DNA from 2 places in the Acidovorax sp. 69 genome. Region 2 is predicted to be linked to the other one. Evidence: predicted binding sites of a transcription regulator. Region 2 holds the regulator's gene; the other holds the start of a gene.
What was found. The regulator FNR, encoded in region 2, switches genes on or off when oxygen is low (the NO sensors DNR and NnrR bind a similar motif). The targets are predictions, from matches to a motif close to TTGATNNNNATCAA.

Region 1 (5,834 bases), 2.7 Mb from region 2:
TGATCCTGGAGTCCGTCCAGGTCAGGCTAGACCCGATATCGAGCCCGCGCATCCCCACATTGGCGGCCTGGTAGGCCAGCTCGATGCCTTTGGTGCGGATGGCGTCCACGTTCTGCACGTTGGTGACGTTGGGCGTGACGAGCACATTGGTCTGCGAGTACAGCGCGTCCTTCGTGCGCTCAAAGAAGGCGGTCAGGCGCAGCAGGCCATTGCCCATGTCGCGCTCGGCCGTCAGCTCGGTGGTCCAGCTCTTTTCAGGCTTCAGGTTCGGGTCGTTGTTGATGAGCGTGCCGCTGCCGCTGATGCCGCCCTGGTACAGCTCAGCCACGGTGGGCGTGCGCACGGCGCGGCCGGTGGAGGCTTTCAGCACCCAGAGGTCGCTGGCCTGGTAGGCCACGGCGGCCTTGGGCGACAGGTAGTTTTCAGTGCGCTCGGGATGGTTGAGCGTAGCAGTGGCGTTGCCCGTCTGGCCGTTGCTGGCGCTCCAGCGCTCGGCACGGGCGCCCAGCACGGCCTTCCACTTTGACGCGATCTTCCAGGTGTCTTGCGCCCACAGGCCCAGCAATTGCGTGTCGCCGTTGAACGCCTGGTTGCGGACGCCCGCAGCGCCATTGATCCAGTTCGCCGTGGCGTTCTCGATGGTGCGCAGCTGATAGCTGTCGCGCTGCAGGCCAAAGTCCACGATGTGCGCGCCCTGCACGCCGTCGGGCCGCCAGGTGCCCTTGGCGGCCAGCGTGTTCCAGCCCGTGCCCTTGCTGTTGACGATGCGGCCCGCACCACCGTTCAGCGCTGCGGGCAGTGCCGTAGTGGCGGCGCGCAGGGTATCGGTCTGGTAGTCGTACAGGCTGGCAGCCACCTCCCAGTCGAATACACCTTTGGTGTTGCTCTTGACCGAGAGCCCATGCATGAAGTGCGTGAGGTCTTCGTTGGAGACGTTGAAGTCGGTGGGCGCCAGCGCAAACGAGCGGCCATTGATATTGACCGTGCCGCCGTATACCGCGTTGCCATTGGCATCACGCAGGTAGCTGTTGGGCCGCCCTTCGGATTCGTTGTGCCACCAGCCAAAGGTGTAGGCCGCCCGCACGGTGGGCGAGAAGTCGTAGGCGACTTTGGCCTTGATGTGGTCTTGCTGCGTGTGGTACTGCGTGGCTGTGCCCAGCAGGTACCAGGGCTGGTTGCTGCGGTTGTTGCCCAGCACGGCGCCGGTCACGGGCGTGCCCGCGTTGCCGGATGTGTCCGCTCCGCTCGGTGTGCCCGCAGACACCAGCCGTGTGGGGAAGGTGAGCGGCTGGCCTTCGCTGTCGGTCTTGTTGAAGTTGAGGAACCAAGACCAGTCACCATTTTTGTTGCCTACGGATGCGCTGACCTGCTTGCCCGCGTAGCTGGTGCTGGTGCCGTACAGGTCAAACGGCTGGTGCTGGGTGCTGACCTTGCCGTGCGCCTCGAACTGGGTGGGCATGCGCGTGACGTAGTCCACCACCGCGCCCACCGAATTGCCTGCGTAGGCGGCAGAGAACGGGCCGTAAAGCACATCCACGCGCTCAATTTCTTCCGGCGTGACCAGCATCCAGCGCGGCGCATTGGTGGGGCCGTTGCCCAGGTAGTTGCTCAGCAAGATGCCGTCGGCAAACACCATGGACCGCGCCGGGTTGCCGGTGCCCGAGGCGCGGGTGGACAGCACGGCGTGGTTGTAGTCGCCGATGTAGCGCTTGCGCACCAGCAAGCTGGGCAGGTACTTGAGGGCGTCCTCGCTGTCAGTGGCGTTGATCGAGTGCTCGATCTGCTCGCGCGTCACGCCTTCGATGGTGGTGGGGATCTGCGTGGGCAGCGAGGTGGGCTGGCCACTGCGGATGGTGACCACGCCCAGCTCTTTGACGGGCGCGTTGGCGGTGTCGGCAGTCTGGGCGAATGCGGGCACGGCCCCGGTCAACGCGAAGGTGAGGGCGATGGGAAAGGCACTGGCCACGGCCAGCGCCCTGCGGCTTTTGCGCATGGGAACTCCTGAATTTCAAGCCAAATAGGCCGCCAGCGCATACAAATCATGCGCCAACAGCTATCAAACAAATAGCAATTTCAGGAGAAAAACGGGGGGCCGCGTGGCGGCAGCGGCGCGGCGATGCGCGCAGCAATGTGCGCGGCAGGAATGGGGCGCAGGGCATGCGCCAGGGGGTGAACCACGGGCAGCTGGGCCTGAGACACGGGAGGTGGTGCACCCACATGCGCGCACAGCGGGCAATCCAGCGTGTGGCTGGACATTTCCTGGGCACCGTCATCGGTCTTGATCAGCACCTTGATGGCGCCCGAGCCCGAACAGATCAGCTCCATGGCCTGCGGGTTGACCAGAGGCGACGCCACGGCCACACCGATGGACAACACAAACCATGCCAGCACAAGGCGGGCGAGCCAACGAAGGCTGCGGATGGTTTGAAGGCATGGCATGGCTGCGGATTGTAGGGGGCCTGCGGGCGAACTCCTTGACCGGGGTCATCTGCGCGACGGACTGCGCCCTCGCCCGCACCTAGGATGCATGCTGCATTCATCACAACATCGGAGACAACACCATGCTCACACTCTGCGGCTTTTCGGCCAGCAACTACTACAACAAGGTCAAGCTCGCCCTGCTCGAAAAAGGCCTGCCATTCACCGAAGAACGGGCCTGGGTGGGCGAGACCGACCGCAGCGCCAGCCCGCTGGGCAAGGTGCCCTATCTGCGCACCCCCAGGGGCCATTGTGCGAATCGGCCGTGATCGCCGACTACATCGAAGCGGTGCACCCAGAACACGCGCTGATCCCGGCCGACGCCTACCAGGCAGCCAAGGTGCGCGAGCTGATCACCTTTCTGGAACTGCACCTGGAACTGGTGGCGCGCAACCTGTATCCCCAGGCCTTTTTTGGCGGCACCGTGAGCGAAACTGCCAAGGAAAAGGTGGGGGCACAGCTGGAGAAGAACATTGCCGCCTTCGCCCAGCTGGCGAAGTTCAGCCCCTACGTGGGTGGCGACAGTTTCACCCTGGCCGACTGCGCCGCCATCGTGCACCTGCCGTTGGTCAGCTCGGCCACCAAGATCATCTATGGCCGCGACTTTCTGGCCGACCTGCCCGTGCGCGAATACCTCACCCGCATGGGCGAGCGCCCGCATGTGCAGCGCGTGAACGCCGACCGCAAGACCAACACCGCGGAAATGCTGGCGCGGCCGAAGAAATAATCGCCGCCAAAGCAGCGGCGAGGCGTCGCCCTCTCCCGCCCGGAGGGGGAATCACCGGTGGCGTGGGCCGTTATTTACGGTACGCCGGTTTCACGGCGCCTGCGCCGGAGGCGATTGCGTGGACGCGATGGCCTGTGCAATCACTCAGAACCGGGGTGCGCGTTTCTCACGCAGGGCCGCGACACCTTCGCGCGCATCGGGCCCGCCAAAGCCCATGAATTCCAGGGCCAGCGAGGTCTCGAACATCGGCCCCGCCTGGCGTAGCCACTGGTTAAGTGCGTGTTTGGTCCAGCGGATCGCCGTCTGCGAGCCAGCAGCCAGGCGGTCGGCCACCTCGTAGGCACGCGGCAGCAGCTCGGCCTCGTCCACCGCCAGCGATACCAGGCCGATGCGCTCGGCTTCTTCGCCACTCACCGGGTCGCACAGCAGCAGGTAATACTTGGCCTTGGCCATGCTGCACAAGAGGGGCCAGACAATGGCCGCGTGGTCGCCGGCGGCCACACCCAGGCGGGTGTGGCCGTCCACGATCTTCGCCCCCTTGGCCGCAATGGAGATGTCGGCCAGCAATCCCGCCACCAGCCCCGCGCCCACGGCCGGCCCGTGGATGGCCGAGACAATGGGTTTGTCGCAGTGCACGAGGTTGTAGACCAGATCGCGCGCCTCCTTCCAGATGCGGCAGCGCACCTCGAAATCCTCAGTCATGTCCTGCACCATGGCGAGGTCGCCGCCGCCCGAAAAGCCCGCGCCCTCGCCACTCAGCACGGCGCAGCGCACGCTGTCGTCGGCATTCACATCCCGCCAGATCTCGCACAGCTCGCGGTGGCCTACATGGCCTGCGGTGGGTAGCTTGCCGTTCAGGGCGCGCATCTGGATATCAAGCACGGCGCCGTCAACACCACGACGGGCAATGCGGAGGGTTTCGTAGCGCTGGTAGTCGCGCAAAGGCGTCGGTGTGGGCATGGCAACGTGCGCGCTGGGCGGCTTTGAGTGACAGGAGAAGACATTGTGGTGCGGCACCCTTTGGTCATGCCATCCATAGAACCCCGGAATGCAAGCGCCCCCCTCTGCTCCGGCACTTGATCTTGGTCAACCCACAGAGCCGCGTGCGGGCGCACCATGAAGGTATTCGATCACCCCGGAGACTTCGCATGGATACCACCCAAGCCGCCCCCTTCCGCCAGCCATTGCTGGCACAAAAGACTGCGCTTCTGGCGCAATTGGCCGAGCAACGCGGCGGAGTCATCGGCCGGGCCGAGGCCGCTGCGGATCACTTTGGCCAGCCCGAAGACCCGCGCGCCCAACTGGCCGCCGAGCGCGAACTGGAGTTCGCGCTGGACGAGCGCGAAACCACCCATCTGGCCGCTGTCGAAGCCGCACTGGCCCGTATTGATGCAGGCACCTACGGCGAATGCACGGACTGCGGCACCGACATCACGGCGGCCCGCCTGCAAGCGACCCCCGAGGCACCCCGCTGCGTGCACTGCCAGGAGAAGGCCGAGCAACATCGCCGGGCGGCGTGAACCCCACCCGATCCCCGCCCCATTTTTTCATCACTTCAAGAAAGCCGTTTCATGAGCACTTTTCACGCCGTTGTCTGGATGGACCACTCCGAAGCCCACGTGGTGATGTTTGACCGCGAACATACCGAGGCCCAACGCATCAAGTCCCGCAGCCACCACAAGCACCAGGGCAAGGCAGATGACCTCACCGCGTTCTTTGCAGACATCGCCCAGGCTTTGGTCAGCACCCGCGAAGTACTGCTGGCGGGCCCCGGGCTGGTGCGCAACCAATTCCGCGACTGGGCGGCAAAGCACCACGCCAGCGTGGCCGAGGTGGTGGTGGACTCCGTGGCAGCAGACCACCCCACGGACGCCCAACTGGTGGCCATGGCGCGCCAGTACTTCAAGAAGTTTGACAACATGGCGGTCGACCCGTCTCTCGCTTAATCCGTTCACCTCGCAACCCCATCACGGGGTTCCGGCTGCTATCCTTTGCAGGATGCGCAGCCTTTTTCACCTTGCCTTTCACGTCACCGATCTGGATGCTGCGCGTCGCTTTTATGGCGACGTGCTCGGCTGCCAGGAAGGCCGGAGCACCAACACCTGGGTGGACTTTGACTTCTTTGGCCACCAAATCTCGCTGCACCTGGGCACTCCTTTCACCAGCGCGCGCACCGGCCACGTGGGCGACCATCTGGTCCCGATGCCGCACTTCGGCGCGATTCTGGAGCTGCCCGACTGGCATGCACTGGCCGCACGGCTGAAGGCGGCGGGCACGGCTTTTGTGCTGGAGCCTCAAGTGCGTTTTGAAGGCCAACCGGGCGAACAGTGGACGATGTTCTTCCACGACCCCAGTGGCAATCCCATCGAGATCAAGGGCTTCCGTTCGCTGGACGGTGTGTACGCCACGTGAGCTATACCTTCGCGTCGGCCACCATCCTGCTTCTGCTGATCACCGATCCGCTGGGCAACATCCCCATCTTTGCCAATGCACTGCGCGGCGTGGCACCGGAGCGCCGTGCACGGGTGATCCTGCGCGAGGTGCTGATCGCGTTTTCGCTGCTGCTGGTGTTCCTGTTCTTCGGGGCGGAATTTCTGCGGGTGATGAACCTGAGCGATTTATCGCTTCA
Region 2 (5,834 bases):
CATGCAACTGGCTGGCCGCGACGTCTACATCCGCGAGGGTTGCTATAACTGCCACTCGCAGATGATCCGTCCCTTTCGCGCCGAAACGCTGCGCTATGGCCACTACTCGGTGGCTGGCGAGTTCGTGTATGACCATCCCTTCCAGTGGGGTAGCAAGCGCACAGGCCCCGATCTGCACCGTGTGGGTGGCAAGTACAGCGACGAATGGCATCGCATCCACCTGAACAATCCGCGTGACGTGGTGCCAGAGTCCAATATGCCTGCGTATCCCTGGCTGGAGAAAAATCAGGTCGATCCGAGCGTAATGGCTCCCCGCATGAAGGCGCTGCGCACCGTGGGTGTTCCTTACACCGATGAGCAGATCAACGCAGCAGCGGGTGAAGTCAAGGGCAAGTCCGAGCAGGACGCCCTTATCGCTTACCTGCAAGTCATGGGCCGCGCGCTCAAGTAAAGGAGATTTGCCATGGACATCACGACCATGCGCATCGTCGCCACACTGGCATCGATGGCTTGCTTTATTGGCATCTGGGTCTGGGCCTACAGGGGCCGCAACAAGTCCCGGTTCGATGAGGCGGCCCGACTGCCCTTCGAGCAAGATTGACCTTCACCAGAACGAGAACACCCCATGAGTGACTTCACCAGCAATTTCTGGTCGGTCTTTGTGACCACGCTGACCTTGGTCGGCATCATTGCCTGTGGCATTCTGCTTTGGATGGCAGGCCGCAAGAAGGTTATGGCCACGGCCGACAACACCACGGGCCACGTCTGGGACGAGGACCTGGTCGAAATGAACAACCCCCTGCCACGCTGGTGGGTGTGGTTGTTCGTTATCACCATTGTGTTTGGCCTGGGCTACTTGGCTGCATACCCTGGTTTGGGCACCTTCACGGGCAAACTGAATTGGACGCAAAAAGGCGAATATGAGGCTGAAATGGCCAAGGCCAAGACAGAACTTGAGCCGCTGTATGCCCGTTTTGCATCCATGAAGCCCGAAGAAGTGGCCGTGGACCCCCAGGCCCACGCCATTGGCGAGCGCCTGTTCATGAACAATTGCGCGCAGTGCCATGGCTCCGATGCACGCGGCAGCAAGGGCTTCCCTAATCTGACCGATGGCGACTGGTTGCACGGCGGCGCCCCCGAAAAAATCCGCGAAACGCTGGAGAAGGGGCGCATTGGCAACATGCCTCCTATGGCTGCGGCCGTTGGTACGCCTGAAGACGTGCGCAACCTGTCGCATTACGTGCTCAGCCTGTCAGGCAGCCCGCACGATTCGCTGCGTGCATCGCTGGGCAAGTCCAAGTTCACAGCCTGCGCAGCCTGCCATGGTATGGACGGCAAGGGCAATCAGGCCTTGGGTGCACCCAACCTGACCGATGACATTTGGTTGCATGGCTGGGGCGAGGCCGCGATCACTGCCATGATCAACAATGGCAAGGTGAACCAGATGCCTGCACAGGCAGATAAGCTGACAGAAGCGCAGATCGGTGTGCTGTCGGCTTACGTCTGGGGTTTGTCGAACAAGCAGGTGGCTGCAGCGCGCTGACCCCACAGGCGGCAACCGCTTGGTTGCCGCCCGGTTCTTTTCGAGTTCGTACCCACGTTTGTAGAGCGACACCATGAAGCCACCCAGCGAGCCTGCTCGCAAGGTCATTCCCATCACGCCAGTCGCGCCCGATGCGTCTTCTGAGGGCGAAATCGTCTCGCTCTACGAAGCCCAGAAGAAGATATACCCGCGCTCCATCAGCGGTTTGTTTGCGCGGTGGCGCTGGGGCATGGTGTTCCTCACGCAGATCGTGTTTTATGGGCTGCCCTGGTTTGAATGGGGGCAGCGCCAGATGGTGCTGTTTGACCTGGGGGCTCGCCGGTTCTACATCTTCGGGTTGGTGCTGTACCCGCAGGATTTCATCTATCTCACCGGGTTGCTGATCATCTCGGCGCTGTCGTTGTTCCTGTTCACGGCGGTGGCAGGGCGTTTGTGGTGTGGCTTTGCCTGCCCGCAAACGGTCTACACAGAGATGTTCATGTGGATCGAGCACAAGATTGAGGGCGATCGCAGTGCGCGTCTGAGACTGGACAATGGCCCCTGGACCTTTGAGAAGGTCCGCAAGAAATTCCTCAAGCAAATCGTCTGGATTGCGGTGGCTCTTTGGACGGGCTTCACGTTCGTGGGCTACTTTGTGCCTATTCGTGAGCTGGGCAGCGAGTTGCTGATCCTGGAGGGCGGCTGGCAACTCTTCTGGGTGCTTTTTTATGGCTTTGCCACTTACGGCAATGCAGGTTTCATGCGCGAGCAGGTGTGCAAGTACATGTGCCCCTATGCTCGTTTCCAGAGTGCCATGTTTGACAAGGACACCCTGATCGTGAGCTACGACGTGGAGCGGGGCGAGCCCCGAGGTCCGCGTACCAAGACAGTGGATTACAAGGCCAAGGGCCTGGGTGATTGCATCGACTGCACGCTGTGTGTCCAGGTGTGCCCGGTGGGTATTGATATCCGCAAGGGCTTGCAGTACGAGTGCATTGGTTGTGGTCTTTGTGTGGATGCGTGCAACACCGTCATGGACAAGATGCACTACCCGAAGGGACTGATTCGCTATTCCACCCAGAACGGTGTGGCCCAGCGCTGGACGCAGTCGCAGATTTTTCGACGCGTGTTGCGTCCCCGTGTGCTGATCTATAGCGCGGTGTTGGTGGCGCTCTGCTTGGCCATGCTTGCCAGCCTGGTCACGCGCACTCCGCTGAAAGTGGACGTTGTACGAGATCGTGCCGCACTTTCGCGCATCGTGGCCGGAGGCAAGTTGGAGAACATCTACCGCCTGCAGATCATGAATGCAACCGAGGGCGAGCAGCGCTACCGTATCAGCGCTCGTGGTCTGGATGGATTGGAAGTGTCTTCAGAGGCTGAAGTGGACATTGGACCTGCCGAGTCACGCTGGGTGGCTGTGCGGCTGCAAATACCGTATGGATCCGCCACACCGGGTTCCCATGCCGTTCAATTTGATGTGGGCGCGGTCGGGGCTGCCGCTCATGTCACTGAGAAATCTGTGTTTTTGGTGCCGCGCTGAGTGGCATCCTTGTGCAAGGTCGTTTTGGCCTTGTGTTGATCGAGATTGTTGAGGAGTAAATCGCATGTCTTCAAACCCAGCCATTGGATCTACGGCAGCGGCACCTTGGTGGAAGTTCGGCCATGTCTGGCTGGTGCTTGCCGGGCCGGCCATCGTGATCGTTGCCGGCTTTGTGACCTTATGGCTCGCGGTTTCGCGGCCCGATCCGGTGATTGCCGAGGATTACTACCGCAAAGGCATCGAGATCAACAAGACGCTGGAAGCGCCAGAAAAGAGCTTGGCACCGGCCATGAAGGCCCGTAACCATGCAGCTACGCCGGTGCAAGACCAGCCGCGCTGAGTTCAGTGAACATCCGGCGCTGCCGTTGTTGGGCAGTCCGTACAAGGAGTCAGGACTGATATGTGGATGCAACGCCTAATGTGGATAGCATGGCCCGCTTTTTTAATGGCGGGAGTGCTGGAGATGCTTGTTTTTGCAATGGTCGATCCGCAGGACCTGCATTGGTTTGGGCAGCCCTTGGCGCTCTCAAGACAGGGTGTTTATACCCTGGCGTTCTTCGCGTTCTGGATCATCACGCTGGCATCCAGTGCGTTGACCACGTTGCTGGCGATGTCGCCCTTTGAGGTCAATCGTTGCCCGGTGCCTGACGGTGAGCGGCCTGACGACTGTCGCAAGACACCCTCGTGTTCGTGAGGCGCTGACGCGAGCGCCTTGGGTGTATTAGAGCCTGTTGGCTGCAGTGCGGCCGCAGCTGGTCAGGTCAGTGGCAGGCCTGCTGGCTGTTCACGATCCGCTTGAGGGCATCCGTGTCCAGGATGCGGACGTGGCGCTGCTTGACTTCCACAATGCCTTCTTCCACAAACTTTGAGAACGTGCGGCTGACCGTTTCGAGTTTGAGGCCAAGGTAGCTGCCGATTTCCTCGCGGGTCATGCGCAGCACCAATTCAGACTGGGAGAACCCGCGTGCATGCAGACGCTGCACCAGATTCAGCAGAAACGCCGCGAGACGTTCTTCAGCGCGCATGCTGCCTAGCAGCAGCATGACACCATGTTCGCGCACGATTTCGCGGCTCATGATTTTGTGCACATGGTGCTGCAAGGCCGTGACTTCGCGGGACAGCTCTTCGATGCGGTCGAATGGCATGACGCAAACTTCGGCGTCTTCCAAGGCCACGGCATCGCAGGTGTGGTGGTCGTTCACGATGCCGTCAAGGCCGATGATTTCACCCGCCATCTGAAAGCCCGTGACCTGATCGCGCCCATCCTCGGTAGCCACGCAGGTCTTGAAAAAACCGGTGCGTATGGCGTACAGTGAGGTGAAGGATTCGCCATTGCGAAACAACGTGCTGCCGCGCTTGATCTTGCGTCGAACGGCGACAACTTCATCGATGCGCTGTAACTGCTCTTCGTTCAAGCCTACGGGCATACACAGCTCTCGCAGGTTGCAGTTGGAGCAGGCGACTTTGATGGTGAGCGGGTTCATAGGCGTGAGCTAGGTTTAGGTGTCGAGCATATCGCGCCCGGTTCGGTACGGCGACAAAGCCTCAAGGGGCGGTTGAGCGACTGACATGCATCAAATTGTCGCTGGTTGGCCCATTCGTTCGCTTGATGCAGGTCAAGGACATGATCCAGAGGGTACGGCACAGTCAGGGTGTACGCAAGGATATTCCCCCATGACTGCTGTTTCGCCCGATCTCCTGCGCCGTTTTGACGTGCCAGGACCCCGCTATACCTCCTATCCGACAGCCGACCGTTTTGTCGAGGCGTTTGGGCAGGACGACTATGTTCTGGCGCTGGAGCAACGCCGTTCTGGGTCCGTGGCCAAAGCGCTTCCGCTGTCCATCTATGTGCACATTCCCTTCTGCGAGTCGCTGTGCTACTACTGCGCTTGCAACAAGATCATTACCAAGCACCACGATCGCGCAGATGTCTATTTGCGCTACCTGAGCCGCGAGATTGATCTGCACACTGCGCACTGTGGTGTTGGGCAGGTGGTGAGTCAGCTGCATCTGGGTGGAGGCACGCCGACGTTTTTGTCCGACGCGGGACTGCGCGAACTCATGTCCATGCTCAAGCGCAGTTTCACCCTTGCGCCTGGGGGGGAATACTCCATTGAGGTGGATCCTCGCACCGTCAATGCGGATCGGTTGGCACTGTTGGCTGAGCTGGGGTTTAACAGACTTAGTTTTGGTGTGCAGGATTTTGACGCCGAAGTGCAAAAGGCCGTACACCGTATACAACCTGCCGAGCAGGTGTTTGCGTTGGTGGAGTCTGCGCGCTCGTTGGGTTTCGACTCAGTGAATGTGGACCTGATTTACGGTTTGTCGCGCCAGACCCCCGAGTCGTTTGACCGGACGTTGGCGCAGGTGGTCCAGTTGCGGCCAGATCGCATTGCGTTGTATGCCTACGCGCACCTTCCTGAGCGTTTCAAGCCCCAACGGCGCATCATTTCTGCCGAGCTGCCGACGGCATCAAGCAAGCTTTCCATGCTCTCGCGGTCGCTGGATGCTTTCATGGACGCCGGGTACGTGTATGTGGGCATGGACCACTTCGCTCTTCCCTCAGATGCCCTGGCCGTGGCCAAGCGGCAGGGGCGCCTGCATCGGAATTTTCAGGGCTACAGCACACAACCGGACTGTGATTTGATCGGGCTCGGGGTTTCTGCGATTGGGCGAGTAGGTGCCACCTACAGCCAGAATTCCAAGACGTTGGAAGAGTACTACGACTTCCTTGACCAGGGGCGTCTTCCTGTCGTACGCGGTTTGGCGCTG

Region 1: CLU85_RS02955 (TraR/DksA family transcriptional regulator) is a predicted target of FNR. The motif match lies at 4,282-4,295, and genes of this name have one in related genera.

Annotation. Positions count from the first base shown of each region.
Region 1 covers NZ_PGEP01000001.1:632,257-638,090, reverse strand. Annotated here, with positions in the region: gene CLU85_RS02975 (TonB-dependent receptor) at 1-1,993, opposite strand, end outside; gene CLU85_RS02970 (DUF2946 family protein) at 2,074-2,439, opposite strand; partial or broken gene CLU85_RS02965 (glutathione S-transferase) at 2,562-3,205, shown strand; gene CLU85_RS02960 (enoyl-CoA hydratase/isomerase family protein) at 3,350-4,165, opposite strand; gene CLU85_RS02955 (TraR/DksA family transcriptional regulator) at 4,354-4,725, shown strand; gene CLU85_RS02950 (hypothetical protein) at 4,777-5,151, shown strand; gene CLU85_RS02945 (VOC family protein) at 5,204-5,617, shown strand; gene CLU85_RS02940 (MarC family protein) at 5,614-5,834, shown strand, end outside.
Region 2 covers NZ_PGEP01000001.1:3,294,650-3,300,483, reverse strand. Annotated here, with positions in the region: gene ccoO (cytochrome-c oxidase, cbb3-type subunit II) at 1-451, shown strand, start outside; gene CLU85_RS15095 (cbb3-type cytochrome c oxidase subunit 3) at 464-601, shown strand; gene ccoP (cytochrome-c oxidase, cbb3-type subunit III) at 626-1,543, shown strand; gene ccoG (cytochrome c oxidase accessory protein CcoG) at 1,617-3,062, shown strand; gene CLU85_RS15080 (FixH family protein) at 3,127-3,402, shown strand; gene CLU85_RS15075 (hypothetical protein) at 3,463-3,756, shown strand; gene fnr (fumarate/nitrate reduction transcriptional regulator Fnr) at 3,824-4,546, opposite strand; gene hemN (oxygen-independent coproporphyrinogen III oxidase) at 4,737-5,834, shown strand, end outside.